3 regions of the Rhizobium sp. RAF36 genome follow, and region 2 is predicted to be linked to each of the others. Evidence: riboswitches for the same ligand, from Rfam matches in the RefSeq annotation. Region 2 holds a riboswitch; each other region holds the start of a gene.
What was found. A riboswitch is a leader RNA that binds a small molecule or an ion and turns the genes downstream of it on or off. The one in region 2 is predicted to bind cobalamin.
Positions count from the first base shown of each region.

Region 1: linked by a shared signal. The riboswitch ahead of bluB (5,6-dimethylbenzimidazole synthase) and the one ahead of cobU (bifunctional adenosylcobinamide kinase/adenosylcobinamide-phosphate guanylyltransferase) in region 2 are both predicted to bind cobalamin.
Region 3: linked by a shared signal. The riboswitch ahead of nrdH (glutaredoxin-like protein NrdH) and the one ahead of cobU (bifunctional adenosylcobinamide kinase/adenosylcobinamide-phosphate guanylyltransferase) in region 2 are both predicted to bind cobalamin.

Region 1 covers NZ_JBFREC010000001.1:664,602-674,417, reverse strand. The annotation lists gene AB4Z25_RS03350 (MFS transporter) at 1-1,166, opposite strand, end outside; gene AB4Z25_RS03345 (UDP-2,3-diacylglucosamine diphosphatase) at 1,317-2,120, opposite strand; gene AB4Z25_RS03340 (NADP-dependent malic enzyme) at 2,334-4,646, shown strand; gene AB4Z25_RS03335 (DUF2865 domain-containing protein) at 4,771-5,868, shown strand; gene bluB (5,6-dimethylbenzimidazole synthase) at 5,865-6,548, opposite strand; cobalamin riboswitch at 6,592-6,772, opposite strand; gene AB4Z25_RS03325 (TolB family protein) at 6,791-7,621, opposite strand; gene AB4Z25_RS03320 (hypothetical protein) at 7,763-7,969, opposite strand; gene AB4Z25_RS03315 (NAD+ synthase) at 8,014-9,693, opposite strand.
Region 2 covers NZ_JBFREC010000001.1:532,334-542,149, forward strand. The annotation lists gene AB4Z25_RS02690 (chloride channel protein) at 1-1,342, opposite strand, end outside; cobalamin riboswitch at 1,565-1,955, shown strand; gene cobU (bifunctional adenosylcobinamide kinase/adenosylcobinamide-phosphate guanylyltransferase) at 2,235-2,759, shown strand; gene cobW (cobalamin biosynthesis protein CobW) at 2,765-3,811, shown strand; gene cobN (cobaltochelatase subunit CobN) at 3,815-7,927, shown strand; gene cobO (cob(I)yrinic acid a,c-diamide adenosyltransferase) at 7,947-8,579, shown strand; gene AB4Z25_RS02715 (EamA family transporter) at 8,579-9,004, shown strand; gene AB4Z25_RS02720 (helix-turn-helix transcriptional regulator) at 9,001-9,798, opposite strand; gene AB4Z25_RS02725 (nuclear transport factor 2 family protein) at 9,801-9,816, opposite strand, start outside.
Region 3 covers NZ_JBFREC010000004.1:270,978-280,793, forward strand. The annotation lists gene metE (5-methyltetrahydropteroyltriglutamate--homocysteine S-methyltransferase) at 1-2,231, shown strand, start outside; cobalamin riboswitch at 2,382-2,605, shown strand; gene nrdH (glutaredoxin-like protein NrdH) at 2,858-3,079, shown strand; gene nrdI (class Ib ribonucleoside-diphosphate reductase assembly flavoprotein NrdI) at 3,092-3,502, shown strand; gene nrdE (class 1b ribonucleoside-diphosphate reductase subunit alpha) at 3,472-5,631, shown strand; gene nrdF (class 1b ribonucleoside-diphosphate reductase subunit beta) at 5,861-6,835, shown strand; gene AB4Z25_RS16570 (efflux RND transporter periplasmic adaptor subunit) at 6,842-7,729, opposite strand; gene AB4Z25_RS16575 (DUF1656 domain-containing protein) at 7,726-7,935, opposite strand; gene AB4Z25_RS16580 (FUSC family protein) at 7,942-9,816, opposite strand, start outside.

The DNA.
Region 1 (9,816 bases), 130 kb from region 2:
TAGGCGACGAACACCAGCGCCATGCCGATGGCCGCGACCAGCGCCATGACGTAGTAGCTGGCGAGGCCGAGCCAAGCATACAGATAGCCTGAAGCGAGCGTCATCAGGCCCAGGAACATGCCGTTGTAGAAGAAATAGGCGCCCTGCGCCGAGGATTCCTGCGTCGCCTGTACCGAAGCCACGATCCGCCGCTGCACCCCCGTATGCACGAAGGCATAGGTGCAGGAATGGAAACATTGCAGGAAGAAGAATCCGGCAAAGTCCCAGTGCATCGGGAACAGGATCCAGCGGCAGATGCACATGGCGCAGCCGAAGCGGATCAGCGTCCAGGCATTGAAGCGGCGGCTGAGATGCTTCGAGACGAAGAACACCAGAACCTCGGAGGCCACGCCGGCGCTCCAGAGAATACCGACCTGCGTGCCGGTGAAGCCGAGCTGATGCCAATAGATCGATGCGAAGGCATAGAGCAGCGCGTGGCTGGACTGCTGGATCGCCACGCCCCAGAGCAGCACCAGCAGATGCGGCTGACGCAGCGAGCTGCCTGTTGCCTGCTGCAGATCGACAGGCGTATTGCGCCGCCGCGTCGGGCCGATACGCGGACAGTAGATCGCCATCGCCATGGTCATCGCAAAGCCGAAGATCATGACCGGCAGCACCATATCGCCGCCCCACAGGCCGATCATCTCGCCGCCGATCATCGTCGAGACGATGAAAGCGATCGATCCCCAAACGCGCATCGAACCGTAATCCAGCCCCCAGCGCCGGACGCCTGAAATGACGATCGATTCGACGATCGGCACGTAGGGCGCAAAGGTGGCGCCCTGGACGCTGTAGACGATCAACACCGGCCAGAAGCTCGTCGTCCAGTAAAGCGCGATCGCCGTCAGCAGCGACAGCCCGCCAGACCATAGGAGCACATCGGCGCGCTCCTTCATCCGGTCGGCATACATCGCTACGACAGGTGCCACGAGGACGCGTACGACCATCGGCACGGCAAGGATGACGCCGATCTCGTGATCGGTGAATTTGTGAACAGCAAGCCAGACAGGGAAGAATGGAAGCGCGACACCGTTGACGATCAGCGGGGCGCAGTAAGACAGGGCGCTGAGCAGCCGGAAACGCGGCGGAGCCCCCTCATCGACAGAGGCATTCTGGGCGGGAATCATGGTGGACCTGCAGGAAACTGTGCGCTGCCTAACACATCAACCTAGGGGCGACTATGGCGAGAAATAGCCCATTTGAAACGTTTTAAAAAATAGATAGGGCCGTTGCCCGGAGGCAACGGCTAAATGTCTTGCAATATGGCGGGTTGAAAATCAGGCGGCCTGCGGCGCGCGCTCGGGCTGGTGCGTCAGCTTCAAAGTCACCGGCTCGCTGCTGGCGATCGCATTCCAGGTGATAAGTTCGAAAGTGCCGTCCTCATGCTCGGCAATCGCCGTGCAGCTCTCGACCCAGTCGCCGGTATTGATGTAACGCACACCGTCCATCTCCTCGATGACGGCATGGTGGATATGGCCGCAGATGACGCCGTCGGCGCCACACTTGCGGGCCTCGTCGGCGACGACGCGCTGGAACTCGCCGATGAAGTTGACTGCATGCTTGACCTGCAGCTTGGCCCAGGCCGAGAACGACCAGTAGGGCATGCCCATGCGGCGACGGATGGCGGCCAGAACGATATTGATGCGGATCGCCATGTCATAGGCCCAGTCGCCGAGATAGGCGAGCAGGCGGGCATTGCGGACGACGACGTCGAATTCGTCGCCATGCAGCACCAGATACTTCTTCCCGTCGGCGCCCTCGTGCATCATCCGCTCGGCCACTTCGATGCCGCCGAAATGCATGCCCGGGAAGTCGCGGAGGAATTCGTCGTGATTGCCGGGAATGTAGACAACGCGCGTACCCTTGCGCGCCTGGCGCAGCAGTTTCTGGATGACGTCGTTGCAGACCTGCGGCCAGTACCAGCTGCGCTTCAAGCGCCAGCCATCGACGATATCGCCCACGAGGACGATCGTGTCTGCCTCGTGGTGGCGCAGAAAGTCGATCAGGAAGTCGGCCTTGGCAGCCTTGGAACCGAGATGCACATCGGAAATGAAGAGCGTACGGAAGTGTCGCGTATCCATGTAATCCATCACAGGCATCCTGCCCGTGCCCCATCGTTCATCTGGCCTTCCAAAATCAGACTCGTGTTTCAGGAAGATGACAGCGCGGTTGTTTGACGCATCCTCCGGGCATAAGAGTTTTCCGCTTTCAACCTCAAATTCCCGCTGTCCCGCCGCACCGATTGTTGTATGGAGAAGGCTTCAAACGACATGACTGCGGTATTGGAGAAGGCAATGGATAATCAGGACAAATCCAAGACGGAGAAGAACCTGACAGGTGGAACTCTTGACGAACAGGCGCTGTTCTTCCACCGCTATCCCCGCCCCGGCAAACTCGAAATTCAGGCGACCAAGCCGCTCGGCAACCAGCGCGATCTGGCGCTCGCCTATTCGCCTGGCGTCGCCGCGCCGTGTCTCGCGATCCGCGACGATCCGGAGACGGCCGCCGACTACACCTCGCGCGCCAATCTGGTCGCCGTCATCTCCAACGGAACCGCCGTTCTCGGCCTCGGCAATATCGGCCCTCTCGCCTCCAAGCCGGTGATGGAAGGCAAGGCCGTTCTCTTCAAGAAATTCGCCAATATCGACGTCTTCGATATCGAGGTCGATGCCTCGACCGTCGAGCAAATGGTCTCGACAGTCGCCTCGCTTGAGCCAACCTTCGGCGGCATCAACCTCGAAGACATCAAGGCGCCGGAATGCTTCGAGATCGAACAGCAGCTGCGCGCAAAGATGCGCATTCCCGTCTTCCATGATGACCAGCACGGCACCGCGATCATCGTCGCCGCCGCCATCCTCAACGGCCTGGAACTGGCCGGCAAGTCGATCAGCAACGTCAAGATCGTCACGTCTGGCGCCGGCGCTGCGGCGCTCGCCTGTCTCAATCTGCTCGTCGAACTCGGCGCCAAGCGCGAGAACATCTGGGTCCACGACATCGAAGGCCTCGTCTACGAGGACCGCAACGTGCTGATGGACCAATGGAAAGCCGTCTACGCGCAGAAGAGCGATACCCGCACGCTCGCCGAAAACATCGGCGGCGCCGATGTGTTCCTCGGCCTCTCTGCTGCCGGCGTGCTGAAGCCGGAACTGCTCGAGCAGATGGCCGAAAAGCCGCTGATCATGGCGCTCGCCAACCCGACGCCGGAGATCATGCCGGAACTCGCCCGTGCCGCCCGGCCGGACGCGATGATCTGCACCGGACGCTCGGACTTCCCGAACCAGGTCAACAACGTTCTCTGCTTCCCCTTCATCTTCCGCGGCGCGCTGGATTGCGGCGCCGAGGAGATCAACGAAGCGATGAAAATGGCAGCCGTCCGCGCCATCGCCGGCCTCGCCCGCGAAGAGCCGTCCGATGTCGCCGCCCGCGCCTATTCCGGTGAAACGCCGATCTTCGGACCGAACTATCTGATCCCCTCGCCGTTCGATCCGCGCCTGATCCTGCGCATCGCGCCTGCCGTCGCCAAGGCAGCGGCCGAGAGCGGCGTCGCACGCCGTCCGATCACCGATTTCGACGCCTATCTCGACCAGCTGAACCGCTTCGTCTTCCGCTCCGGCTTCATCATGAAGCCGATCTTCACGGCCGCCAAGGCTGCCGAAAAGAAGCGGGTGATCTTCTCCGAAGGTGAAGACGAACGCGTGCTCCGCGCCGCTCAGGTTCTCATCGAAGAAGGCATTGCCGAACCGATCCTGATCGGCCGTCCGCAGGTCATCGAAACCCGCCTGCAGCGCTATGGCCTGCGCATCCGCCCGCTTTCCGACTTCGCCGTCATCAACCCGGAAGACGATCCGCGCTTCCGCGAATATGTCGATCTCTATCTGTCGCTCGTCGGCCGCCGGGGCGTTATCCCGGAAGCGGCCCGCACGATCGTGCGTACCAACACCACCGTCATCGGGGCGCTGGCGCTGCGCCGCGGCGAAGCAGACGCGCTGATCTGCGGCCTCGAAGGCCGTTACGAGAAGCACCTGCGCGACGTTCGCCAGATCATCGGCAAGCGCAAGGATGTCCGCGATTTTTCAGCGCTCAGCCTGCTGATCTCGCAGCGTGGCGCCACCTTCTTCACCGACACCTACGTGACGTTCAATCCGAGCGCCGAGGAAGTGGCTGAATCAGCCGTTCTGGCTGCCGAGGAAATCAAGCGCTTCGGCATCACGCCGCGCGCCGCCCTCGTCTCGCATTCCAACTTCGGCTCGCGCGAAAGCGAAAGCGCCACGAAGATGCGCGGTGCCCTGCAGCTGATCCGTGATGCCGCCCCTGATCTCGAAGTCGATGGCGAAATGCATGGTGAGAGCGCAATCGCCGACGAAATCCGCAAGCGCGTCATGCCGTCCACCACGCTGCACGGTGAAGCCAACCTGCTGGTCTTCCCGAACCTCGATGCGGCCAACATCACGCTCGGCGTCGTCAAGTCGATGACCGACGGCCTGCATGTCGGCCCCATCCTGCTCGGCACCGCGCTCCCGGCCCATATTCTGGCGCCGTCGGTGACGTCGCGCGGTGTGGTCAATATGGCGGCGCTTGCCGTCGTCGAGGCCCAGCAGCCGGCGTGATTTGCCGTCGATCGGAAAAATGCGTTAGAATTCCTTCGTTAGCTTGTTAACGGAAGGCAGCTAGACAGAACGGATGCGGCAAATGCTCTGCCGCTTCCGGTTTATTATGCTGCGGGATGATACCGTGAAACGCCGAAGCCTGACCCTTGCTCTCTTTCTCGCTGCTGCCGCGCCCGCGGCGGCGCAGACCAGCGCGATCTGCGAAGATCTGCGCGGACGCCTTGCCGACCTGCCGCAGGTGATCGGCAACGGCCCGGAGATCCGCCAATATGCAAGCGCCATAGCCGAACAGAACCTCGAGCTCCGCAAGCTGCGCAACGACCTGCGCAGCAACGGCTGCAGCGTCGACAGCATGGTCGTCATCGGCGGCGAGAACGACCGCTACTGCGGCGATCTGCAGGAATCGGAATCGCGGATGATCGACAACATCCACTACCTCCAGGAGCGCCGCAACCAACTGCGGGAGGCCGGCGGCAGCGACGTCAACGAACGCCGCGAACTGATGGCGGCCCTCGACGATAACGGCTGCAACGACGATCCGGGCTATCAGCCGGACGAGCGCGCCTATGTCCCGGCGCCAAGTACCGAAGAACAGGCGATGCGCGGCGATACCTTCATTCCGCTCGGCAACGGCGAGGAAGGCAACACCCAATATGGCGTGCCCCGCGGCGAGATGATGTCGCATGTCAGCACCATGTGCGTGCGAAGCTGCGACGGCGGCTTCTTCCCGATCAGCACCAATGCGACCTCGATCGATTTCAGCCGCGACGCCTCCACTTGCTCGAAAATGTGCCCCGGCATCGAGACGGAGCTGTTCTATCAGGACGTCTCCAACACCGACGCGGCCAACATGATCTCGGCCGCGACCGGCGCGCGCTACAGCGCCATGCCGAACGCCTTCGCCTACAAGAACCGGGCGCCCGGTGAGAAATCCTCCTGCAGCTGCAATCTGACCGCCTATTACGAGCAGATGCGCAAGAACCAGACGGTCAGCGCGCCGCCGCCAAAGGGCTCGATCACGACGATCACGACCAAGCCGCCGGCAACTGCAGCCCCCACACCGGCTGCGCCGCAGGCACAGGTACCGGACCGCCCCTACGACCCCGGCAACAGCAAGGTACGCCAGATCGGCCCGCAATTTCTCGCGGGCGACCAGGGCAGTATCGACCTGAAGAACCCGGCGACATCTGGGCCGCAGCCGCAGCAGCAACAACAGAATTAGCGGCGGCCCCAGCCATCGCGGAAGATCAAATCGTCGAGCGAAAGCCGCTGCCGCCAGCCTTTAACGGCCAGCTCGGGCTCGCTATAGAGCGTATCGACATAGCCGACGCATAGCCAGGCGACGATCTCGATATGCGCGGGCACGCCGAGAATGTCCTTGAGCTCGCTCTCATGGAAAATGCTGACCCAGCCGACGCCAATGCCTTCGGCCCGTGCCGCGAGCCAGAGGTTCTGCACCGCACAGACGGTTGAATAGCTATCCATCCGCGGATTATGCGTGCGCCCCAGCACGACGTCACCGCTGCGTGACGGATCGCAGGTGATGCAGATGCCGAGCGGCGCCTTGAGGATACCCTCGAGCTTCAGCGACCGGTATGTCGCCTGCCGCTCACCATCGAACATCCCGGCCGCCTCGCGGTTCGCCCTGTCGAAGGCGTTCCACACGCGCTGACGCACACCTGCATCTTCGACAACGATAAAATTCCAGGGCTGCATGAAGCCAACCGAGGGCGCGTGGTGCGCGGCTCCGAGTAGCCGCATCAGCACGTCGGATGGTACAGGATCAGGCAGAAACTGGTCGCGCACATCGCGCCTGGTCATGATCGCCCGGTAGACGGCGTCGCGCTCGTCAGCGGAAAAGGCGGACGCGCCTTCAAGCGCATCCTTGTTCATGGGCCGCATCGTCAAATCCCCAACAACGCAACCGCCCCGCCGTCCGCGCGGGATCAGTCTATGATGCCAGGCCGGTCTTCTGACTTGGCGTCATCCGCCCACCGCAGCCTTCCCGGTGTCAACCAGTGGCATGATGCGGCAGGCGTCGGCCTTACAGCGTTGGGCACGTTCCGGGCTTGCACCGGATTCCCGATTCTCCCGCGGCAAGCGGGCACCTGACCCATGCCTCTTGCCCGCTTTTACGAGAAGCTTCAAGTAGCCGGGAAATACCGGACATAGGCAAACTCGTCACCATCAGGTGACCAGCAGGGAACATTGATCGTGCCCTGCCCGCCGAACAGCTCGAAGAGCGTCGTCAGATTGCCGCCGTCCATATCCATCAATCGCAGGCGCACATGCAGGTCGCGCGGATGATCGAAGACGTCAGGATCGTAGGAAAGCAGCAGCACCTTGTCGTTGGTAGGCGCCGGATGGGCAAACCAGTTGCCGTAATTGTCGTGCGTGACCTGCTCCAAACCGGTCCCATCGGGATGAATGCGCCAGATCTGCATCAGCCCGGTGCGGCTGGAATTGAAATAGATCCACTGCCCGTCGAAGGAATAGTCAGGCCCGTCATTGCGCCCCTCGCCATGCGTCAGCCGCCGCTCGGCGCCGCCATCGACGGAAATCGTGTAGATATCGAAGAGATCGCCGCGAATGCCGCAATAGGCGAGTTCCTTTCCGTCAGGCGACCAGCCATGCCAGTAGGACGGCAGGTTTTCGGTGATCTGTTTCGGCGCGCCGCCTTCCGACGGCAGGGTATAGATGCAGGATTTGCCATGCTCGGTCTTGTCGGAGATCACATACTGCCTTCCGTCGGGCGAAATGCCGTGATCGTTGTTGCAGGCCGTGGCAAAGCCGGTATCGACCTGCTGCAGACCGCCCTCACCGTCCGGTGACAAGCGATAGAGAAGGCCATCACCGTTCAGCAGTAGGTAGCGGCCATCGGGCGAAAAATTCGGCGCCTCGATCAGCTGCTCCGTCTGGAACACGACCCGGCTCCGACCGGTGCGGATATTGTAGATCTCGACCGAACTGCGCATGCATGCCTCCCGCATTTGCTGCGGCCCGGCGCTTAGCCGTTCCGCTTCATTCTGATTTGCATGCGGTTTGTGCCATGCATCTGCGTTTCGATAAAGGCGCATCGCTTCAAAAGCGAGCTGAGGTTCAAGGACACGAAATCCTCAGTTCAGAAGATGCCAACTCACTAGGAAAGGATGAATTCCAGATGCGACAGCGCCGACCGTAGCCAATGTAGCGAGAACAATCTGATATGTTTCGAGCTTCAACCGGCGCTCAAGAACGACCGTCTCGCCCCGCCAATAAAGCCGGTTTGCTTCGTCCAATTGAAAACCATCGAGCTCATCCAAGGCAATTGTGCGCAATGCCATGCTCGTCCCCTCTCAATCTAGACAAACTGCAAATGATAATACCCCTACCGATCCCTAAAACGGTTGGTGATCGGATAGCGGCGGTCGCGGCCGAAATTCTTCTTGGTGATCTTCACGCCTGGCGCCGACTGGCGGCGCTTGTATTCGGCGAGATAGAGCAGATGCTCGATCCGGTGCACCGTCGCGACATCGTGGCCGCGCGCGACGATCTCATCGACGCCCATTTCCTTCTCGACGAGGCATTCGAGAATGTCGTCGAGAACCGGATAAGGCGGCAGCGAATCCTGGTCGGTCTGATCAGGCCGCAGTTCGGCAGAGGGCGCCTTGTCGATGATGTTTTGTGGGATCACCACGCCTGATGGGCCAAGCGCATCCGGCGGCACATGCGCATTGCGCCAGCGCGAGATCGCATAGACCTGCATCTTGTAGAGGTCCTTGATCGGATTGAAGCCGCCGTTCATATCACCGTAGAGCGTCGCATAGCCGACCGACATTTCCGACTTGTTGCCGGTGGTGACGACCATCGAGCCGAACTTGTTGGAGATCGCCATCAGGATCGTGCCGCGGGCGCGGCTCTGCAGGTTTTCTTCGGTGATGCCGCTATCGGTGCCTTCGAAGAGATCGGAGAGCGCCGAGGTAAAGCCGGTCACCGGCGCCTCGATCGGCACGATGTCGTAGCGGCAGCCGAGCGCCTTGGCGCATTCGGCGGCATCGTTCAGCGAATCCTCGGACGTGTAGCGGTAGGGCAGCATGACGGTGCGGACCCGCTCCTCGCCCAGCGCATCGACGGCAATTGCCGCGCAGATCGCCGAGTCGATGCCGCCGGAGAGCCCAAGCACGACATTCTTGAAGCCGTTCTTGTTGACGTAGTCGCGGAAGCCGAGCAGGCAGGCCCGGTAATCGGCCTCCTCTTTCTCCGGAATATGCGACATCGGTCCTTCGCTGCAACGCCAGCCGTTGTCGCCGCGCTTCCAAGTGGTCACGGCAAGCGCCGGCTCGAACTGGCTCATCTGGAAGGCCAGCGACTTGTCGCCGTTGAAGGCAAAGCTCGCGCCGTCGAAGACCAGTTCGTCCTGGCCGCCGAGCTGGTTGGCGAAGATCAGCGGCAGGCCCGTTTCGATCACCTGACGCAGCGCCACCTGATGGCGCACATCCACCTTGCCGCGATAATAGGGCGAGCCGTTCGGCACCAGCAGGATTTCGGCGCCGCTTTCGGCCAGCGTCTCGCAGACGCCGAGATCGTTCCAGATCTCCTCGCAGATCGGCACGCCGATCCTGACACCACGGAAATTCACCGGTCCCGGCATCGAGCCTTCGCTGAACACACGCTTCTCGTCGAATTCGCCGTAATTCGGCAGATCGATCTTGTCCCGGAACACCAGGATCTTGCCGCCATCGAGCACCGCGACGGAATTGTGCCGCCCGGTCTCGCCCTGCCGCGGGAAGCCGACAATCAGACCCGGTCCGCCATCCGCGGTATCGGCTGCGAGGTCCTCGATGGCCTTGAGGCAGGCCTTCAGGAATGCCGGTTTCAGCACCAGATCCTCGGGCGGATAGCCGGAAATGAACAGCTCGGTCAAAAGCAGCAGATCCGCGCCCTGACGGGCCGCATCGGCGCGTGCCTCGCGGGCTTTGGCAAGATTTCCAGCAACATCGCCAACCGTTGGGTTGAGCTGGCCGACGGCAATCCGGAGCGTGTTCAAGGGAGCGTTTTCCTGTGTCATGTCATCTATTTAGCGCGCGCGCGTTCGCCCCGCAACGTGTCCTGCCATGAAAAGCCGCCGGGTCTGCTCAGACGAAAATTCAAATCTTCGGGAAAAGCAAGGAAACATTAACGGTTCATCTAG
Region 2 (9,816 bases):
GGATGCTTTCACCGCGCAGGTGAAAACGCCAGGTGGCGAAGGAGTAGCCGAAGGTGGTGCGCACGACCAGCGACGACGTGATGACCGCGGCGAGCACCAATACGGTGATCGGGAAGTCGCCGGTGATTTCGAGCGCCAGAAAGGTCATCGTCAGCGGTCCGCCGATGATGGCGACGGCGAGTGAACTCATGCCGACGACGGCGTAGACCTCGGGTGTCAGCGAGGCATGCGCAAAGAACGGCGCGGAATAGGCAAAGAGCTTGCCGAGAAGCGCGCCCATGAACAGCGATGCAAAGAACAGGCCGCCCCTGAAGCCGGAGCCGATCGACACTGCAGATGCAAGCGACTTCAACAGCAGGATGCCGACGAGCGTCGGGATTGCCACCTGATGCGCCAGGTTGAGATGCAAGGCGCCATGCCCAGCCGACAACACCTGTGGAGAGATGGTGGCCAGCAGGCCGACAACGATGCCGCCGAGCGCCGGGCGTACCGGTGTCGGCACGGAACTCTTGCGGGCCAGTTCCTCAACAAAGGAAACGCCCTGCATGATCAGGATGCCGGCACCGGCGCAGCAGGCGCCAAGCAGAATGGCCGGCACATAATCGGCCGGCACCACAGTGCCGAATCTGCCTACGTCGATGGTGAAATCGTTGCCTGCGAGCAGCCGCGCCACCAGCGTCGAGAGCAGGGCGGAGACGACAACGGGTGTCAGCGAGACGATGGTGTAGGTGCCGATAATCAGCTCGAACGCGTAGAAGGCGCCGGTTAGCGGGGCATTGAAGGCTGCGGCGATAGCGCCTGCCGCACCGCAGCCGAGGAGGACGCGCAGATCGGCGCGGCGCAGCTGCAGCTTCAGGCCGAGCTTCGAGGCCAGGCCCGCCGCCAGCTGTGTATAGCCGGCCTCGAGGCCCACGGACGCGCCAAAGCCGTTGGAGATCAGGTTCTGGATGGCGACGATGATGCTGTCGGTCAGCGACAGGCGGCCGCCATGCAGTGCATTGGCCTCGATCGGGTCGACCATCGGCTTCTTGCGCGTCCTGCTAAGGATGAAGAGCAGCAGGCCGAGAAGCATGCCGCCGCAGACCGGTGCCAAGAGCAGCAGCAGCTTGTTGCTGATATCGGAGGAGCTCAGACGATCGACATCGCTGATGCCGAAGATCAGGCTGTGCATCTCGCGGGAGATCAGGCTCATGCCGGTGACCGCGCAGCCGGAGATGACGCCGACCGCGCCACCGGCGAAAACCATGCCCATTTCGTTCTGGCGCGCCAGCGCGCGCAGCCGCGCCAAATCGAATTTGAGATGGCGCCGCGTCAGGCGGCCGATATCGGTTTTCGTGAGCATGATGACAGAACTAGGCGACGGGGAGCAGGATCAAGGAAGCGCGCTTTGTGCGCCGCATGATTTCGCGAGCAATTGCAGCAAAAGCGAGGCGACGGCAAGCGAAATCGCGTCTTAAGTTAATGAATTTAATAGACTATCTGTTTGGTAGACTCAGTCGTGTTAAGGTGCGGCATTTTTCATCGCGCCGGGCTCGATTGACTTCGCACTGCCGCGCGCCTAACGATGAAATCAATAACGGATGGTTCCGGAGCGGTGATTGCCGCCCTGGATGAAAAGGGAATGTGACGGGGCGGACCCAAACCGGGCGTCTTCATCACAGCCGACCCCGCGACTGTAGAGCGGTCAGGGTCTTCCATCCGGTGCACCGGCACCATTGCCTGATCGCCGCATTCCGCGGCAGGGCGGTGGCTCAAGGACACCGGAAAAGCCACTGGAATGCATCGTGATCAGCAGGGGCTGGACGCCTCCATTTCTACGAATCGTCCGCCTTTTCACGAGAATGCAGCCGGGAAGGCGAGGAAGATCCGCTGGCACGATCAGGGATGGCCTTGCGCCATCCCTGTCGGGGCCTCAAACCGCGAGCCAGGAGACCTGCCAACCGTGCCGGGCGAAGAGCCCACCCAAGGGCAATCCTGTCCGCTGCCAGCACGGAGGTTGTCGTGGCTGAAACGCGAATTTGCATGCCGTCACGTCGGGCGGCCCCCAGGCGCTCCCTCATTCCTGTGCCTGTCACAGGAATCCAGCGTGCCCAAGTCCTTGGGCACAGAAGACTCATTTCCTTGCTGTTAGGTTTCATTCACGGCGCCGACGTGCCGTGGCTGGATTCCTGTGACGAGCACAGGAATGAGGGAGTGCGGGGAGAGCGCATACGTTTCGCCGCAGGCCTTTGCGCATGAGCGGCTCTCCTTCCAGCACCACCTTCATCCTTGGCGGTGCCCGTTCCGGCAAGTCCCGTTTCGCCGAACAGCTGATCGCCGATAGCGGCCTCGAGCGCCACTACGTCGCTACCGGGCGGGCCTGGGATGACGAGATGCGGGCGCGGATTGCCGCTCACAGGGACGATCGCGGGCCATCCTGGACGACGCATGAGGAGCCGCTGCAGCTTGTCGAATGCCTGTCGGCCGTCGACGGCGAAGGGCGGGCGATCCTTGTGGATTGCCTGACGCTCTGGGTCACCAATCTGATGATGGGCGAGCGGGATATGGCGGCGGAATCTGCGGCCCTTGCCGCCTGGCTGCCGAAGGCCAGGGCTCGGCTCGTGTTTGTTTCCAATGAAGTCGGCCTCGGGATCGTGCCCGAGAACCGGATGGCGCGGGATTTCCGTGATCATGCCGGGCGGCTGCACCAGATGATCGCGGCCTCCGCCGCGGACGTGTATTTTATCGCGGCCGGGCTGCCGCTGAAAATGAAGGGTTGAAATTTATGAACCAGAAGATCCCCGCAACCGTGATCACCGGCTTTCTCGGTGCCGGAAAGACGACGATGATCCGCAACCTGCTTTCCAATACCGGCGGCAAGAAGATCGCGCTGATCATCAACGAATTCGGCGACCTCGGCGTCGATGGCGACGTGTTGAAGGGCTGCGGCGCCGAGAACTGCACCGAGGACGACATCATCGAACTGACGAATGGCTGCATCTGCTGCACCGTTGCCGACGATTTCATTCCGACGATGACCAAGCTGCTCGAGCGCGAGCAGCGCCCCGATCATATCGTCATCGAGACCTCGGGCCTAGCGCTGCCGCAGCCGCTGGTCGCCGCCTTCAACTGGCCCGATATCCGTAGCGAAGTCACCGTCGATGGCGTGATCACCGTCGTCGATAGCGCCGCCGTTGCCGCCGGACGTTTCGCCGACGACCACGATGCCGTCGATGCGCGCCGCGCCGAAGACGAGTCGCTCGATCATGAGAGCCCGATCGAAGAGCTGTTCGAGGATCAGCTGACGTGCGCCGATCTGATCGTGCTCAACAAGACGGATCTGCTCGATGCCGCAGGCATTATCCGCGTCCGTGACGAAGTGGCGTCGCGCATTTCGCGCAAGCCGGCGCTGATCGAGGCGAAGAACGGCGAAGTTCCGGCCAGCGTCTTGCTCGGCCTCGGCGTCGGCACCGAGGAAGATATCGTCAATCGCAAGTCCCATCACGAGCTGGAGCATGAGGACGGCACGCCGCATGACCACGACGAGTTCGACAGCTTCGTCGTCGAGCTCGGCGCGATCGTCGATCCGGCCGGTTTCATCGAGAAGCTGAAGGGCGTGATTGCAGAGCATGACGTGCTCCGCCTGAAGGGCTTTGCTGCTGTTGAGGGCAAGCCGATGCGCCTGCAGATCCAGGCTGTCGGCAGCCGTATCGACCAGTATTTCGACCGCGCCTGGGCGTCGGGCGAGACCCGCGGCACGCGTCTCGTCGTCATCGGCCTGCATGACATGGACGAGGCGGCCGTGCGCAAGGCCATCGAGGCGCTCGTCTGATCCATGCATCTGCTTCTCGCCCAGAAAGGAACGATTAGCGACGGTGACGAGGCCATCGATCTTGGCCAGTCGCCGGGCGATATCCTGTTCCTGTCTGCGGCGGATACGGAGCTTGCGGCCATCGCCGCCGCCCACGGACAGGGCGGCGGCTCGCCGTTGACGCTTCGGCTTGCCAGCCTGATGAGCCTCAAGCATCCGATGTCGGTCGATGCCTATGTCGAGCGCACCGCGCGGCATGCGAAACTCATCATTGTCCGCGCGCTCGGCGGTGCCAGTTATTTTCACTATGCGCTGGAGGCTTTGCATGCCTGTGCGGCCCTGCATGGCGCGCGGATTGCCGTTCTGCCCGGCGATTCCAAGCCGGATGCGGGGCTGACGCCGTTTTCCAATGTGGCGCTCGATGATCTCAATGCGCTGTGGGCTTACCTGATCGAGGGCGGCGACGAGAATTCGCGGCGGCTGCTGGATTATGCGGCGGCGATGCTGTCGGGTGGTGAGAAGCCCGGTGCGGCTGCGCCGCTGATGAAGGCCGGGATCTGGTGGCCGGGGCGGGGAGTCGTTGGGGTTGAGGAGTGGAGAGTGTTGTCTGCGGCGATGCTGCTGAACGTGGCACCCCCCTCTGTCCTGCCGGACATCTCCCCCTCAGGGGGGGAGATCGACTCGTGGTTGGCGTTTCCCCAGGCAATTGAGGCTGGAATGAGCGGGCGCGCCCAGCCAATCTCCCCACCTGCGGGGGAGATGTCCGGCAGGACAGAGGGGGGCGAACTTGCTGCGACGGAGGAGCTGGGGTCCGAACCCATCGCCGCCATCAGCTTCTACCGAGCCCTGGTCCAGAGCGGCGAGACCGCACCGGTCGAGGCGATGATCGAGGCCCTGGCGGCGGAAGGTCTCCGGCCCTTGCCGGTCTTTGCCTACAGCCTGAAAGACCCGGTCTCCAAGGGCATCATCGACAGCATTTTTGATCAGGCGCCTCCCGATGTCGTGGTCAACACGACGGGCTTTGCTGTGTCCGCGCCGGGTGCTCAGCGTGAACCGACCGTGCTGGAAAAAAGCGGCTCCGTCGTGCTGCAGGCAATCCTGTCGGCTTCATCACTTGAGGCGTGGGCCGGGTCATCGCAGGGGCTGTCGGCGCGCGATCTTGGTATGAACGTGGCGCTGCCCGAAGTCGATGGACGGGTTCTGGCGCGTGCCGTCTCGTTCAAGTCGGCAGCGCGTTATGACGCGGCTGTCGAAGCGAATATCGTTACCAGCCAGCCTGATGAAGGGCGGATGCGCTACACGGCCAAGCTCGCCGCTGGCTGGGCGCGGCTGCGGCGCAAGCCGGCTGCGGCGCGGCGCGTGGCGCTGGTGCTCGCCAACTATCCGAACCGTGACGGGCGCCTCGGCAACGGCGTCGGCCTCGATACGCCTGCGGGTACCGTCGAGGTGCTGAAGGCGATGCGCGGGGCGGGCTATGGTGTCACGGATTTCCCTGATGATGGCGATGCGCTGATCCGCCATCTCTCGGAGGGGCCGACGAATTCCGGGCGTGACGGAAAGGTGATCCGCGAAACGCTTTCCATGAGGCGATACAAGGCGTTCTTCGCGTCTCTTCCGAAAAAGATTCAAGACGAGATGGCGGCGCGCTGGGGCGTGCCGGAGGGTGATCCCTACGTTGTGGATGGTCACTTCGCTCTGCCGTTCACGCGGTTCGGCAATGTGCTGGCGGGTATCCAGCCAGCCCGCGGCTACAATATCGATCCGAAGGAAAGCTATCATTCGCCCGATCTCGTGCCGCCGCACGGGTATGTCGCCTTCTATGCTTTCCTGCGCCAGGAATTCGGCGCCGATGCGGTTGTTCACATGGGTAAGCACGGCAATCTCGAATGGCTGCCGGGCAAGGCGCTGGCGCTGTCGGAGGAGTGTTATCCGGAGGCGATCCTCGGGCCGCTGCCGCATCTCTATCCCTTCATCGTCAACGACCCCGGCGAGGGCACGCAGGCCAAACGCCGGACGGCTGCGGTCATCATCGATCACCTGACGCCGCCGCTGACGCGCGCCGAAAGCTATGGTCCGCTGAAGGATCTGGAAGCGCTGGTCGACGAATATTACGAGGCATCCGGCAGCGATCCGCGCCGTATCCGGCTGCTGTCGAAGCAGATCCTCGATCTCGTCGCCGATATCGGCCTCGACAGCGATGCCGGGATTGCCAAGGGCGAGACCGAGGACGAGGCGCTGAGGAAGCTTGACGCCTATCTCTGCGATCTCAAGGAAATGCAGATCCGCGATGGGCTGCATGTGTTCGGCAGATCGCCCGCGGGGCGGTTGCTGACGGATCTGACCGTGGCGCTGGCGCGGGTGCCGCGGGGATTGGGCGAGGGCGGGGATCAGAGTTTGCAGCGGGCGATTGCGCTCGATGCAGCGTTGGCGGGTGCAGTACCCCTCTCTGTCCTGCCGGACATCTCCCCCTCAAGGGGGGAGATGGGCTGGGCGGAACCGCTCGCTTCCACCTCAACTGTTTTGCGAGAGGCCAACCACGAGTCGATCTCCCCCCTTGAGGGGGAGATGCCTGGCAAGGCAGAGGGGGGTACCCCGCATACAAGCGCCAAATTCGATCCCCTCGACTGCAACATGGCCGCGCCGTGGACCGGCTCACGCCCTGCCATCCTGGCCGACATCCTCGACGCCCCCTGGCGTACCAATGGTGACACCGTCGAACGCATCGAACTGCTGGCCGCCAAGCTCGTCTCCGCCGAAACCGAATGCCCGGCTGGCTGGCCCCAGACCAAATCCGTCCTCACAGAGATCGAATCCCGCCTGAAACCCTCGATCCTCGCCTGCGGAGCCGCCGAGATTTCGGCGCTACTCACCGGCCTCGACGGCCGTTTCGTCGCTCCCGGCCCCTCCGGCGCTCCGACGCGCGGGCGGCCTGATGTGCTGCCGACGGGGCGGAACTTCTATTCCGTCGACAGCCGCGCGGTGCCGACGCCAGCAGCCTATGAACTCGGCAAGAAATCGGCGGAGCTGCTTGTCCGCCGCTATGTGCAGGATCACGGCGAGTGGCCGGTGTCCTTCGGGCTGACGGCCTGGGGCACGTCCAACATGCGCACCGGCGGCGATGATATCGCCCAGGCGCTGGCGCTGATCGGCGTCAAGCCGGTCTGGGACATGACCTCGCGCCGCGTCACCGGCTATGAAATCATTACGCCTGCAATGCTCAGACGTCCACGGGTCGATGTGACGCTCCGGATTTCGGGCTTCTTCCGCGATGCCTTTCCGGAGCAGATCGCGCTGTTCGACAAGGCGATCCGCGCCGTCGGCGCTCTGGATGAGGATGCGGCGGATAATCCGATTGCCGAGCGGATGCGCGGCGAGGCGGCGCGGCTTGCGGCGTCCGGCCTGGATGAAGCGTCGGCGGCCAAACGCGCCGGATATCGCATCTTCGGCTCAAAGCCGGGCGCTTACGGCGCGGGGCTGCAGGCGCTGATCGACGAGAAGGGCTGGGAACGTCGCGCTGATCTGGCGGAGGCCTATCTCGTCTGGGGCAGCTATGCCTATGGCGCGGCCGAGGAAGGCCGGGCCGAGCGCGGCATCTTAGAGGAGCGGCTGCGCTCCATCCAGGCGGTGGTGCAAAACCAGGACAACCGCGAGCACGATCTGCTCGACAGCGACGATTACTATCAGTTCGAGGGCGGAATGGCGGCGGCAGCGGAGCATGTCGGCGGTGTGCGTCCTTCCATCTATCACAACGACCATTCGCGGCCGGAAAAGCCGGTGATCCGTTCGCTGGAGGAAGAGATCGGCCGTGTGGTGCGCGGGCGCGTCGTCAATCCGAAATGGATCGATGGCGTGATGCGCCATGGATACAAGGGTGCCTTTGAGATCGCCGCCACGGTCGATTATCTCTTTGCCTTTGCGGCAACGACGGGAGCCGTCGGCAACCATCATTTCGAAGCCGTCTACCAGGCCTTCGTCGCCGATCCCAAGGTGCGTGATTTCATGGCGGAGAAGAACCCGGCCGCTCTCGAAGAGATGAAGGAGCGGCTGATGGAGGCGATCGACCGGCATCTCTGGACGCCACGCAGCAATTCGGCGCGCTTCGATCTGGCGCCATCATACCATAAACAGACAGCATGACATTTCATCAGGAAAGACAATGAGCGAAGAACCAGTAGACACCGCCGAAAAGGACGATGCGCGCCACAACGAAAAGATGGCGAAGAAGAAGGCCGCGCGCGGCAAGATCATGGCCACCAAGACGGACGAGAAGGGCCTGATCATCGTTCACACCGGCAAGGGCAAGGGCAAGTCGTCCTCCGCCTTCGGCATGATCTTCCGCCATATCGCCCATGGCAAGCCGTCGGCCGTCGTCCAGTTCATCAAGGGCGCCATGTGGACCGGCGAGCGTGATCTGATCGAGAAGCATTTTTCCGATATCTGCCAGTTCTACACGATGGGCGAGGGCTTTACCTGGGAGACGCAGGACCGCGCCCGCGACGTGGCGGCGGCTTCCGCCGCCTGGGAAAAGGCCAAGGAACTGATCCGCGACGAGCGCAATTCCATGGTGCTGCTCGACGAGATCAACATCGCGCTGCGCTACGATTATCTCGACATCAACGACGTTGTCGCATTCCTGAAGGCCGAAAAACCTTATATGACTCACGTCGTGCTGACCGGCCGCAATGCCAAGGACGAGCTGATCGAAATAGCCGATCTCGTAACCGAGATGGAGCTGATCAAGCATCCGTTCCGCTCCGGCATCAAGGGGCAGCCGGGCGTGGAGTTCTGATGGCGCAAAGCTGGATATTCTGGGCGTTTCTGTCGGCAGCCTTTGCGGCGCTGACGGCGATCTTTGCGAAGATCGGGGTGGCTGGCGTCAATTCGGATCTGGCGACGCTGATCCGCACCGTCGTCATCATCGCGATTCTGGCCGGTATCGTCACCGCCACCGGCCAGTGGCAGCCGCTTTCCAGCATATCCGGCAAGACGTGGCTGTTTCTGGCGCTCTCGGGCGCTGCGACGGGAGCGTCCTGGCTCGCCTATTTCCGGGCGTTGAAACTCGGCGATGCGGCGCGCGTGGCACCGATCGACAAGCTGTCGATCGTGCTCGTCGCCGTCTTCGGCGTCGTCTTCCTCGGCGAAAAGCTCGGGCTGGTGAACTGGCTCGGCGTGGTGATGATTGCGGGCGGGGCGCTGCTGCTGGCGCTGTTCTAGCCGATCGCCAGCTTTCGCAGGATTGCGGCCGTTTCCTCGTCGGCGGGGAAAAAGGATTCGATTGCCAGCTCGGAGAGCGTGACATCGACAGGCGTGCCGAACACCGTGGTGGTCGAGATCAGCGATAGCGTGCCTGCAGAAGTGCGCAGCCGTAGTGGCACGGCGATCCCTGCGTGATCGTGCTTTGTCTCATCCGCCGGGTTGCCGCCAGGAGACAGCTCCTGCAATTCCCTGAGAAGTGCGCCGAGGATCGGATCGCCCGAGTTGTCGATCTGCTGGCGAAGCCGCTCCAGAAGGTGCGCGCGCCATTCGGCGAGATTGACGATATGAGGTGCCAATCCTCCGGGATGCAGGCTGAGGCGCAGGACGTTGACAGGGCCTTCGAGCAGGCTTTTCTCAGTGACATCCGCAAGCAGCGGTGCGATTGCCGCATTGGCGGCAAGCAGCGTCCAGTGCCTGTCGATCGCGAGGGCCGGAAAGGGCTCCTGCGCTTTCAGGACCATATCGACAGCCAGTCTTGCCGGTTTCAGGGCCGGATCGTCCAATGAGCGCTCGGCAAAGAGCGGGGCGTAGCCGGCTGCGAGCAGCATCGGATTGCGTTCCCGAAGGGGAACGCCGAGCCGTTCTGCCAGATGCAGCAACATGTCGCGGCTCGGTGTCGAGCGCCCGCTCTCGATGAAGCTCAGGTGCCTCTGCGAAATCTCCGCTTCGAGGGCGAGATCGAGCTGGCTCATGCGGCGAAGCTTGCGCCAGTCGCGGAGGTGGTCACCGAGGGAGCGGGCTGAGGTCATCATCGTCAGGCTTCCGGAACG
Region 3 (9,816 bases), on a different contig from region 2:
GGACAGCACTTCTCGACGTCGCCAAGACATTGCGGGCCGAACATTGGACCCTGCAGAAGGCCAAGGGGATCGATATCATCCCGTCCAACGACTTTTCCCTCTACGACCATGTGCTCGACACGGCGGTGATGGTCGGCGCCGTACCGGCCGAATATGGCTGGAAGGGCGGCCCCGTCGATCTCGACATCTATTTCGCCATGGCGCGCGGCTCAGTGGGCGCTGAGCACAGCGATTGCGGCCATGCGCATCATCATGAGGGCGTTCCGGCGCTCGAAATGACCAAGTGGTTCGATACCAACTACCACTACATGGTGCCGGAATTCACCCGCGACCAGCGCTTCGCGCTGACCGAAAACAAGCCGCTGCAGATGTTCCGCGAGGCGAAGGCGCTCGGTATCCACACGCGCCCGGTCATTTTCGGCCCGGTGACCTTCCTGAAGCTCGGCAAGGCGACGCAGGCAGGCTTTGATCCGATAGAACTGCTCGACCGGTTGCTCCCTGTCTATGCGGCCATCCTCGCGGAGCTCAGCACTGCGGGCGCCGATTGGGTGCAGATCGACGAGCCAGCCCTGGTGCTCGATCTCACAGACGCTGAGCGGAACGCGCTGACCACGGCCTACAGCGCGCTTCACCAGCTGGTGCCGAACCTGAAGATCATGATCGCCAGCTATTTCGGCGCATTGGGCGACAATCTCAAGACAGCAGCGGCGCTGCCGGTTGCCGGTCTGCACGTCGATCTGGTGCGCGCGCCCGAGCAGCTTGATGCGGTCGTATCGGCGGTGCCTGATGACCGGGTATTGTCTCTCGGCGTCATCGATGGCCGCAACATCTGGCGCGCTGATCTTGAGAAACTGCTGGATCGGGTCGAGGCGCTTTCCAAAACGCGTCCAATCGAAATCGCGCCATCTTGCTCGCTTCTGCATGTGCCGATCGATCTTGCTCTCGAAACCGCTATTGATGCCGAGGTCAGGGGATGGCTGGCTTCTGCCACGCAGAAGCTGGATGAGCTGGCGGTCCTCGGCCAGGCACTTTCGCAGGGGCGCGATTGCGTGACGGATGCCATCGGCAGCTCTTCGAGGGCCGCGGCCGCCCGCGCGGCATCGCCGAAGGTCAATGATCCCGCGGTCAGGCAGCGGATTGCAGCGATCGACGAGACCATGAAGCGCCGCAAGGCCGGTTTCGCCGAGCGCAAGGCGATCCAGCAGACGGATATGCGCTTGCCGCTGTTCCCGACGACGACGATCGGGTCCTTTCCGCAGACGCCTGAAGTCCGCAAGGCCCGTTCGGCACACACGAAGGGGACGCTCAGCAATGCGGACTATGAGGCTTTCCTGCGCAAGGAAACCGAAGCAGCCATCCGCTGGCAGGAGGAAATCGGCCTCGATGTGCTCGTTCATGGCGAGTTCGAGCGCAATGACATGGTGCAGTATTTTGGCGAGCAGCTGTCAGGCTTTGCCTTCACGCAGCATGCCTGGGTACAGAGCTATGGGTCGCGCTATGTCCGCCCGCCTATTATCTTCGGCGATATCGCGCGGCCGAAGCCGATGACGACAAGCTGGTGGCAATATGCCCAGTCTCTGACAGACCGGCCGGTGAAGGGCATGCTGACTGGACCGGTGACGATCCTCAACTGGTCCTTCGTGCGTGATGATATCGCCCGAAGCGAAGCATGCCGGCAGATCGCGCTGGCGATTCGCGACGAGGTCGGTGATCTCGAAAAGGCCGGCGCCAGAATGATCCAGATCGACGAGGCAGCACTCCGGGAAGGCCTGCCGCTGCGGCGCTCGCAATGGAAGACCTATCTCGACTGGGCCGTCGAAAGCTTCCGCCTGTGCTCGACCGGTGTCAGCAACGCGACGCAGATCCACACGCATATGTGCTACTCGGAGTTCAACGACATCATCGATGCGATCGCCGCGATGGATGCGGATGTGATCTCGATCGAGACGTCGCGCTCGAAGATGGAGCTGCTGGAGGCATTCCGCGGTTTCGACTATCCGAACGAAATCGGCCCGGGTGTCTACGACATCCACTCGCCACGCGTTCCCGATATTGCCGATATGACCGGTCTGCTTCTTCTGGCGCGCGAGCGGCTTGGCGATTCGCAGCTCTGGATCAATCCGGATTGCGGCTTGAAGACCCGCAAATGGGAGGAAGTGAAGCCGGCGCTCGTCAATATGGTGGCGGCGGCGCGGTCTTTGCGCGAACGCGTTGCCACGGCAACGGCCTGATCGTCATCGCATTCGAGGAGCCGGCTTTTGCCGGCTTCTCTTTTCCACAGCCAATCCGCATTAATCTTCCGTTATCCACATCACATTCATTTTTTCGGCTTGCGGCACCCGAAACCTGAACCATCCATTGACGTAAAAATAGACTCGCGTACTATATCTAGTGTTCGAGGTTCCCTCGATTCGCAAGGATCGCGGGCTAAGACGGGAATTCGGTGAGATCTGCCGCAAGGCGGAGCAATGCCGGAGCTGCCCCCGCAACTGTGAGCGGCGAGCATATGTCCCATTTCGGGTCACTGGGTCATGAAGACCTGGGAAGACCGGGATGAATGTGATGATCCGCAAGCCAGGAGACCTGCCTTGAGCGAAAACGTCCACGGGCGGGGTGTCCGGCTGGCGAGCGATGAGATGTGGGCATGATGCCGCTCTTCGCTTCCTCCGGTGTGTCCCGCATGAGCCACTTCGGGGTGAAGTCTTATGTCTTTGAGTTTCAGATCATACCGGCGCGAATGACGGGCTGCTGACGCCCGGCAACCGGCAACGGCTGTCTTCCTTTTCGATCTTCCCAAGCGCGGACATCGGCGGATGTCCGAACGATATCCCATGCCTTCCAGTCACGAGGTTTTCCCATGAGCATCACCGTCTACAGCAAGCCCGCCTGCGTTCAGTGCACCGCAACCACCCGCGCGCTCGATCGCCAGGGCATCGACTACACCATCATCGATGTTTCCACCGATAGCGCCGCCTATGATCTGGTGCAGGGTCTCGGCTACCGTCAGGTCCCTGTTGTCATCGCCGGCGAGCAGCATTGGGCGGGCTTCCGCCCCGACATGATCAGCGCGCTCGCCTGAGCGGCGGCTGCGATGGGCGAGATCGTCTATTTTTCCAGCCGGTCGGAAAACACCCATCGCTTCGTCGAAAAGCTTGGCCTTCCCGCCCGGCGCATCCCGATATCAGGCGAGACGCTTCAAGCCGTCTCTCCCTATGTTCTTGTGGTCCCGACCTATAGCGGCGAGGGCGGCAAGGGAGCTGTGCCCAAGCAGGTGATCCGTTTCCTGAACGATGCGGCAAACCGTTCGAACCTCCGCGGCGTGATTGCCGCGGGCAACAGCAACTTCGGCGAGACCTATGGGCTCGCCGGCGACATCATCGCGAAGAAATGCCAGGTACCTTACCTCTACAGGTTCGAGTTGCTCGGCACCGCTGATGATGTTGCCAACGTCAAACACGGATTGGAACGATTTTGGACACGGCAGTTCTCGAGCGCCCCGTAAAGGCGCAAGCCGCGGAAACCGGGCTGGATTACCACGCGCTGAACGCGATGCTGAACCTCTATGACGAGGACGGCAAGATCCAGCTGGACAAGGACCGGCAGGCGGCGAAGCAGTATTTCCTGCAGCACGTCAACCAGAACACCGTGTTCTTCCATAATCTCCGGGAGAAGCTCGATTACCTCGTCACCGAGGGCTATTACGAGCAGGAGGTGCTGGATCAGTATTCGTTCAACTTCGTGCGCGATCTCTTCGATCACGCCTATGACAAGAAGTTCCGCTTCCCGACCTTCCTCGGCGCCTTCAAATATTACACCAGCTACACGCTGAAGACCTTTGACGGAAAGCGCTATCTGGAGCGCTATGAAGACCGCATCTGCATGGTGGCACTCGCCTTGGCGCAGGGCAACGAGGCATTGGCCCGCGACATGGTCGATGAGATCATTTCCGGCCGCTTCCAGCCGGCAACGCCGACCTTCCTCAATGCCGGAAAGAAGCAGCGCGGCGAGCTGGTCTCCTGCTTCCTGATGCGCGTCGAAGACAATATGGAATCGATCGGCCGCTCGATCAATTCTGCGCTGCAGTTGTCGAAGCGCGGTGGTGGCGTGGCGCTGTCGCTGACCAACATTCGCGAAATGGGCGCGCCGATCAAGCATATCGAGAACCAGTCGTCGGGCATCATCCCGGTGATGAAGCTGCTCGAGGACGCCTTCTCCTATGCCAACCAGCTCGGCGCGCGCCAGGGGGCAGGGGCCGTCTATCTCAACGCCCACCACCCCGACATCATGCGCTTCCTTGATACCAAGCGCGAGAATGCCGACGAGAAGATCCGCATCAAGACGCTGTCGCTCGGCGTCGTCATTCCAGACATCACCTTCGAGCTCGCCAAGAACAACGAGGACATGTACCTGTTCTCGCCCTATGACGTGGAACGCGTCTACGGCGTGCCGTTCACCGAAATCTCGGTGACCGAAAAATACCGCGAGATGGTGGCCGACAGCCGCATCAAGAAGAAGAAGATCAAGGCCCGCGACTTCTTCCAGATCGTCGCCGAGATCCAGTTCGAGAGCGGCTATCCCTACATCATGTTCGAAGACACGGTGAACAAGGCGAACCCGATCGCCGGACGCATCACCATGAGCAATCTGTGCTCCGAGATCCTGCAGGTCAGCGAAGCCAGCGAGTACAATGACGATCTGTCCTACAAGGTGATGGGCAAGGACATTTCCTGCAATCTCGGCTCGCTGAATATCGCCGCCGCCATGGACTCATCCGATTTCGGCAAGACGATCGAGACCTCGATCCGGGCGCTGACGGCAGTTTCCGACATGAGCCACATCTCCTCGGTCCCGTCGATCGAGAAGGGCAATGACGAGAGCCACGCGATCGGCCTGGGTCAGATGAACCTGCACGGCTATCTGGCCCGCGAGCGAATCCAGTACGGCTCCGAAGAGGGCGTCGATTTCACCAATATGTATTTCTACACGGTGACCTATCACGCCATCCGCGCCTCGAACCGTCTCGCGATCGAGCGGGGCCAGAGCTTCAAGGGTTTCGAGAATTCCAAATACGCGTCGGGCGAATATTTCGACAAGTATACCGAAATGGAATGGAAACCGGCTACGCAGACGGTTTCTGACCTGTTCAGCAATGCCGGTATCGAAATTCCCACCCAGGAAGACTGGCTGGCACTGAAGAAGGCCGTCATGGAGGGCGGGCTTTATAACCAGAACCTGCAGGCGGTGCCGCCGACGGGGTCGATCTCCTACATCAACCACTCGACGTCATCGATCCACCCGATCGTCTCCAAGATCGAGATCCGCAAGGAAGGCAAGATCGGCCGCGTCTATTATCCGGCGGCCTTCATGACCAACGACAATCTCGACTATTACCAGGACGCCTACGAGATCGGACCGGAGAAGATCATCGACACCTATGCGGCTGCCACCCAGCATGTCGACCAGGGCCTGTCGCTGACGCTGTTCTTCCGCGATACGGCGACGACGCGCGATATCAACAAGGCTCAGATCTACGCCTGGAAGAAGGGCATCAAGACCATCTACTACATCCGCCTGCGCCAGATGGCGCTGGAGGGGACGCAGGTGGAGGGATGTGTGTCGTGTACGTTGTGATCTGATTTCCGGCCGCTGGCCTTAGAGCGAGTAGCCCCCCTCATCCCCGGCGCAGCACGCTGCGCCTGACCTGCCGGCACCTTCTCCCCGCTGGGGAGAAGGGAACCGCAGCGCCCGTCAGCCCCTTGATTGAGGCGTGTAGGCGGGCACGTCCCCTCTCCCCAGCGGGGAGAGGGTTAGGGTGAGGGGGCCGCGTCCTCCAACAGAACTGATTGAGGAAAGATTTCCCATGAACATGCACGCCAAGCCCGTATCCCGCGTCCGCGCCATCAACTGGAACCGCATCGAGGACGACAAGGACCTCGAAGTCTGGAACCGCCTGACCGGCAATTTCTGGCTGCCGGAAAAGGTACCGTTGTCGAACGACATTCCCTCCTGGGCGACGCTGAAGCCGGAAGAGCAGCAGTTGACGATCCGGGTCTTTACCGGGCTGACGCTGCTCGACACTATCCAGAACGGCGTCGGCTCGGTGACGCTCATGGCCGATGCCTCGACCCAGCATGAAGAGGCGGTGCTTTCCAACATCTCCTTCATGGAAGCTGTGCACGCGCGCTCCTATTCTTCGATCTTCTCGACGCTGTGCTCGACGCCTGACGTCGACGACGCCTATCGCTGGTCCGACGAGAATGAGTTTCTGCAGAAGAAGTCGGCGCTGATCATGGAGCAATATGCTTCGGGCGATCCGCTGAAGAAGAAGGTTGCCAGCGTCTTCCTCGAAAGCTTCCTGTTCTATTCCGGCTTCTATCTGCCGATGTACTGGTCGAGCCGCGCCAAGCTCACCAACACCGCCGATATGATCCGCCTGATCATCCGCGACGAGGCGGTGCATGGCTATTACATCGGCTACAAGTTCCAGCGCGCCGTCGAGCGTCTGCCGGAAACCCGCCGCCAGGAGATCAAGGATTTCGCCTTCGATCTGCTGCTGGAGCTCTACGACAACGAGGCCAAATATACCGAGGCGCTTTATGACGGCGTCGGGCTCACCGAAGACGTCAAGAAGTTCCTGCACTATAACGCCAACAAGGCGCTGATGAACCTCGGCTACGAGGCGCTGTTCCCGCCGGAGGCCTGCAAGGTCAATCCGGCGATCCTTTCGGCCCTCTCGCCGAATGCCGACGAGAACCACGACTTCTTCTCGGGCTCCGGCTCGTCTTACGTCATCGGTAAGGCGGTGGCGACTGAGGACGAGGACTGGAACTTCTAGGCAAGGTCAGTCGAGCGAGGCGAGGTCGGACCTTTGGCTTCCGACTTCGACCGTCGCCGTCAATCCTGCGATCAGCTGCACACCGTCAGGCACCTTGTCGAGATTGATACGAACCGGAACGCGCTGCGCCAGCCGCACCCAGCTGAAGGTCGGGTTGATATTGGCCAGCAGCCCGGTTCCCGACGTGCGCTCGCGGTCCTCGATGCCGGTCGCGATACTGTCGACATGGCCTTCCAGCGTCTGGCGATGGCCCATCAGGTGGATCGTGACGCTGTCACCGACATGGATGCGCGGCAGCTTGGTTTCCTCGAAATAGCCTTCGACTCGCAGGGAGTCGGTATCGACGAGCGCGACCTTGGCGGTGCCGGCGGTGACATAGTCGCCTGGGCGCAGGCTGAGGTTCGAAACCGTGCCGTTGACCGTTGCTCTGACGGCGGAGCGGTCGAGATTGAGCTGCGCCAGATCGCGGTTGGCGACGGCCTGCAGATAGGTGGCTTCGGCCTGGTCGGCGGCTGTGCGCGCCTGTTCCTTCTGCTGCACGGAGGCGGCATCGCCGAGGCGCTGCTGGCGGTCGGTTTCGCGGCGGGCCTGTTCCAGCATGGCCTTGGCGCCTTCGAGCGCCGCTTCGGTCTGCGCGAGAGCAATCTTGAAGCGCTCGCCATCGACGCGGAACAGCACATCACCCTTCTTGACCGATTGGTTGTCCTTGACCGCGACGTCGCTGACGAGGCCGGAAACGTCCGGTGCGATGCCGACGACGTCGGCGCGCAGACGCGCGTCGCGCGTCCAGGGTTCATCCATGTAATGCACCCAAAGGCCGTGGCCGGCATAGGCGGCGGCGGCAACGAAGGCGAGGGTGACGATCAGGCGGGAGATTGATTTCAGCGTGTTCATGCGAAGTACCAGCGTGTCAGGGAGGAGACTGCTCCGAGAAGCAGCACATAGAGGGAGAGATCGAAGAGGCCGCGGTGCCAGACGAGCGAATAGGCGCCCACCCAGCTCAGTCCGCGACGGACGATCATCACGAGAAGAAGGGAAAGCACCATGAGAACGAGAAGGCGCGGCACATAGACGCCATAGAGATCGAATTCGGCAGGCATGACGGTTTACTCGGCTGCAATCTGAAGCGGGGTTGAGATGGTTTCGGGCGTGGGCCAATCTGGCGGCGCCGCCTCAGGGAAGAGCGCCCGGCGCAGACCGACCAGGGCATCGATATTGTCCCGGGTTTCCGTCCGTTCATGGGTAATGGTTCCGAGGCTGTCGTCGATAGCGGCACGCAACTCGTCGGGCGGGTCGATTGCCTGGCCGGCATCAAGCCGCGCCCGGTAGAAATCGGACACGCCTGAGAGCACCCGGCCGACAGACAGTGCGCTTGCGCCGGTCAGTTCCTTGCGCCGGGTCTGCAGCATCAGAACGTTAAAGCCGAGGCGCACATCGGCGAAGCCATCGACCTTTTTTAGTTCGCGATCCTCGACGGCGGCGAGGCGCGGCACCAGCTGGCCGAGGCGATCGAGGATGCGGCCGGAGAGCCGCTCATGGTCGGTGCGCCGTTCGCCGGCTGCCGTTTCGGCCAGATCCTTCCATCCGGCACGCACCAGCCGCCCGGCGGCGAGTTCGGCGCCGAAAGGACGGGCGATCAGCGTCCACACGAGGGCAAAGCCGATTCCGGCAAGGGCCGCGACCGCCTCATTGGTGAAGGTGGTGAAGTCGGATGTGTAGCGATCCTGGAGAGCGATGAAGCTCGCGCTGTTCACCGAAAGCAGCATCGCCAGCATGTTGAACTGCGGCCGGGTGATCAGCAGGCCTAGCAACAGGAAGGGCGGGGCGAAAACCACGGCCAGCAGCTCATAGGAGTTGACCGCCGGCAGGATGGCGAAAATGTAGACGAAGGAGATCACAAGGCTCAGAGCCGACCAGATGAACATCGACCGGATGAAGGGCGCGGGCCGGTCCATCGCGGCGAAGAACGAGCAGGCGACGGCGGCCATGGTGACGAAGCCCGCACCATTCTGCCAGCCGGTGAAGATCCAGAAGAAGCAGGCGACAGCGATCCCGGCAACGACGGAACCGGCAGCGAAGGCAATCAGCGCATAGTCATAATGCCTGACGCGGCCGACCACCTGGCGGTGGCGGAAAACCGGATGCCACGGACCGGCATGGCGGCCGCTGGCGATCTCGTCGCGCAGCGTCAGGCAATCGTGCCAGAGATCGACGATCTCGCCGAGGCGGGCAAGCGCGCTGCGATAAAGCAGGGCGTTCCAGCCGGTTTCGTGGCTTTCCGAGGTCTGGACGTCATCGATGCGGCGGCGCAAGTTCGCGCCTGTACCATCCGGCTTGCCTTTGCCGCCCTGCTGTAACCAGGCGGCGGCATCGTTGAGCAGCGCGGAAAGCGCCGGCGGCAGCTCCTGTCCGGAGGCTTTCAGCGCGTGAAGACGGTCGGCAAGCGATGAAAACAGCGGCAGCAGCATCAGCAGGCGGCCACGCAATTCGCGCGAATGACGGACGATATCGCGGCCATTCGCGTCATGGCCGAGCTGGCTGATGACGAGATCAAGACCAGTCACATCGGAGGCGAGCTTCTGGCGTTTCAGCGGCGTTGCCGGCGAGGCGCCTTCGCCGCGCAGGATCTCGTCGGCCCAGCTTCCGGCATCATCGAGCCAGGTGGTGATGCGCTGGCCGAGCAGCGAGCTGACGCTGGCCGGAAAGATGACGGCGCTGACGATGCTGGCGCAGACGATGCCGATGATGATCTCTTCCGAGCGGGCAAGCGCCGTGTCGAAGACCGTCTCGGGCGAGCCGACAGAGGGCAGGGCGATCATCGGCAGCGAATAGCCGGCAAGCATGAAGACATAGCTTCGGGCGCTGCGGTCGAGCATCGAGATGAACAGCAGCGTGCCGGTCCAGAGCGCCACGACCAGCGACAGCAGTTCGGGCGCGTTGACGAAGAGCGGAACGAAGAACACCGCGGCAGAAGCGCCGAG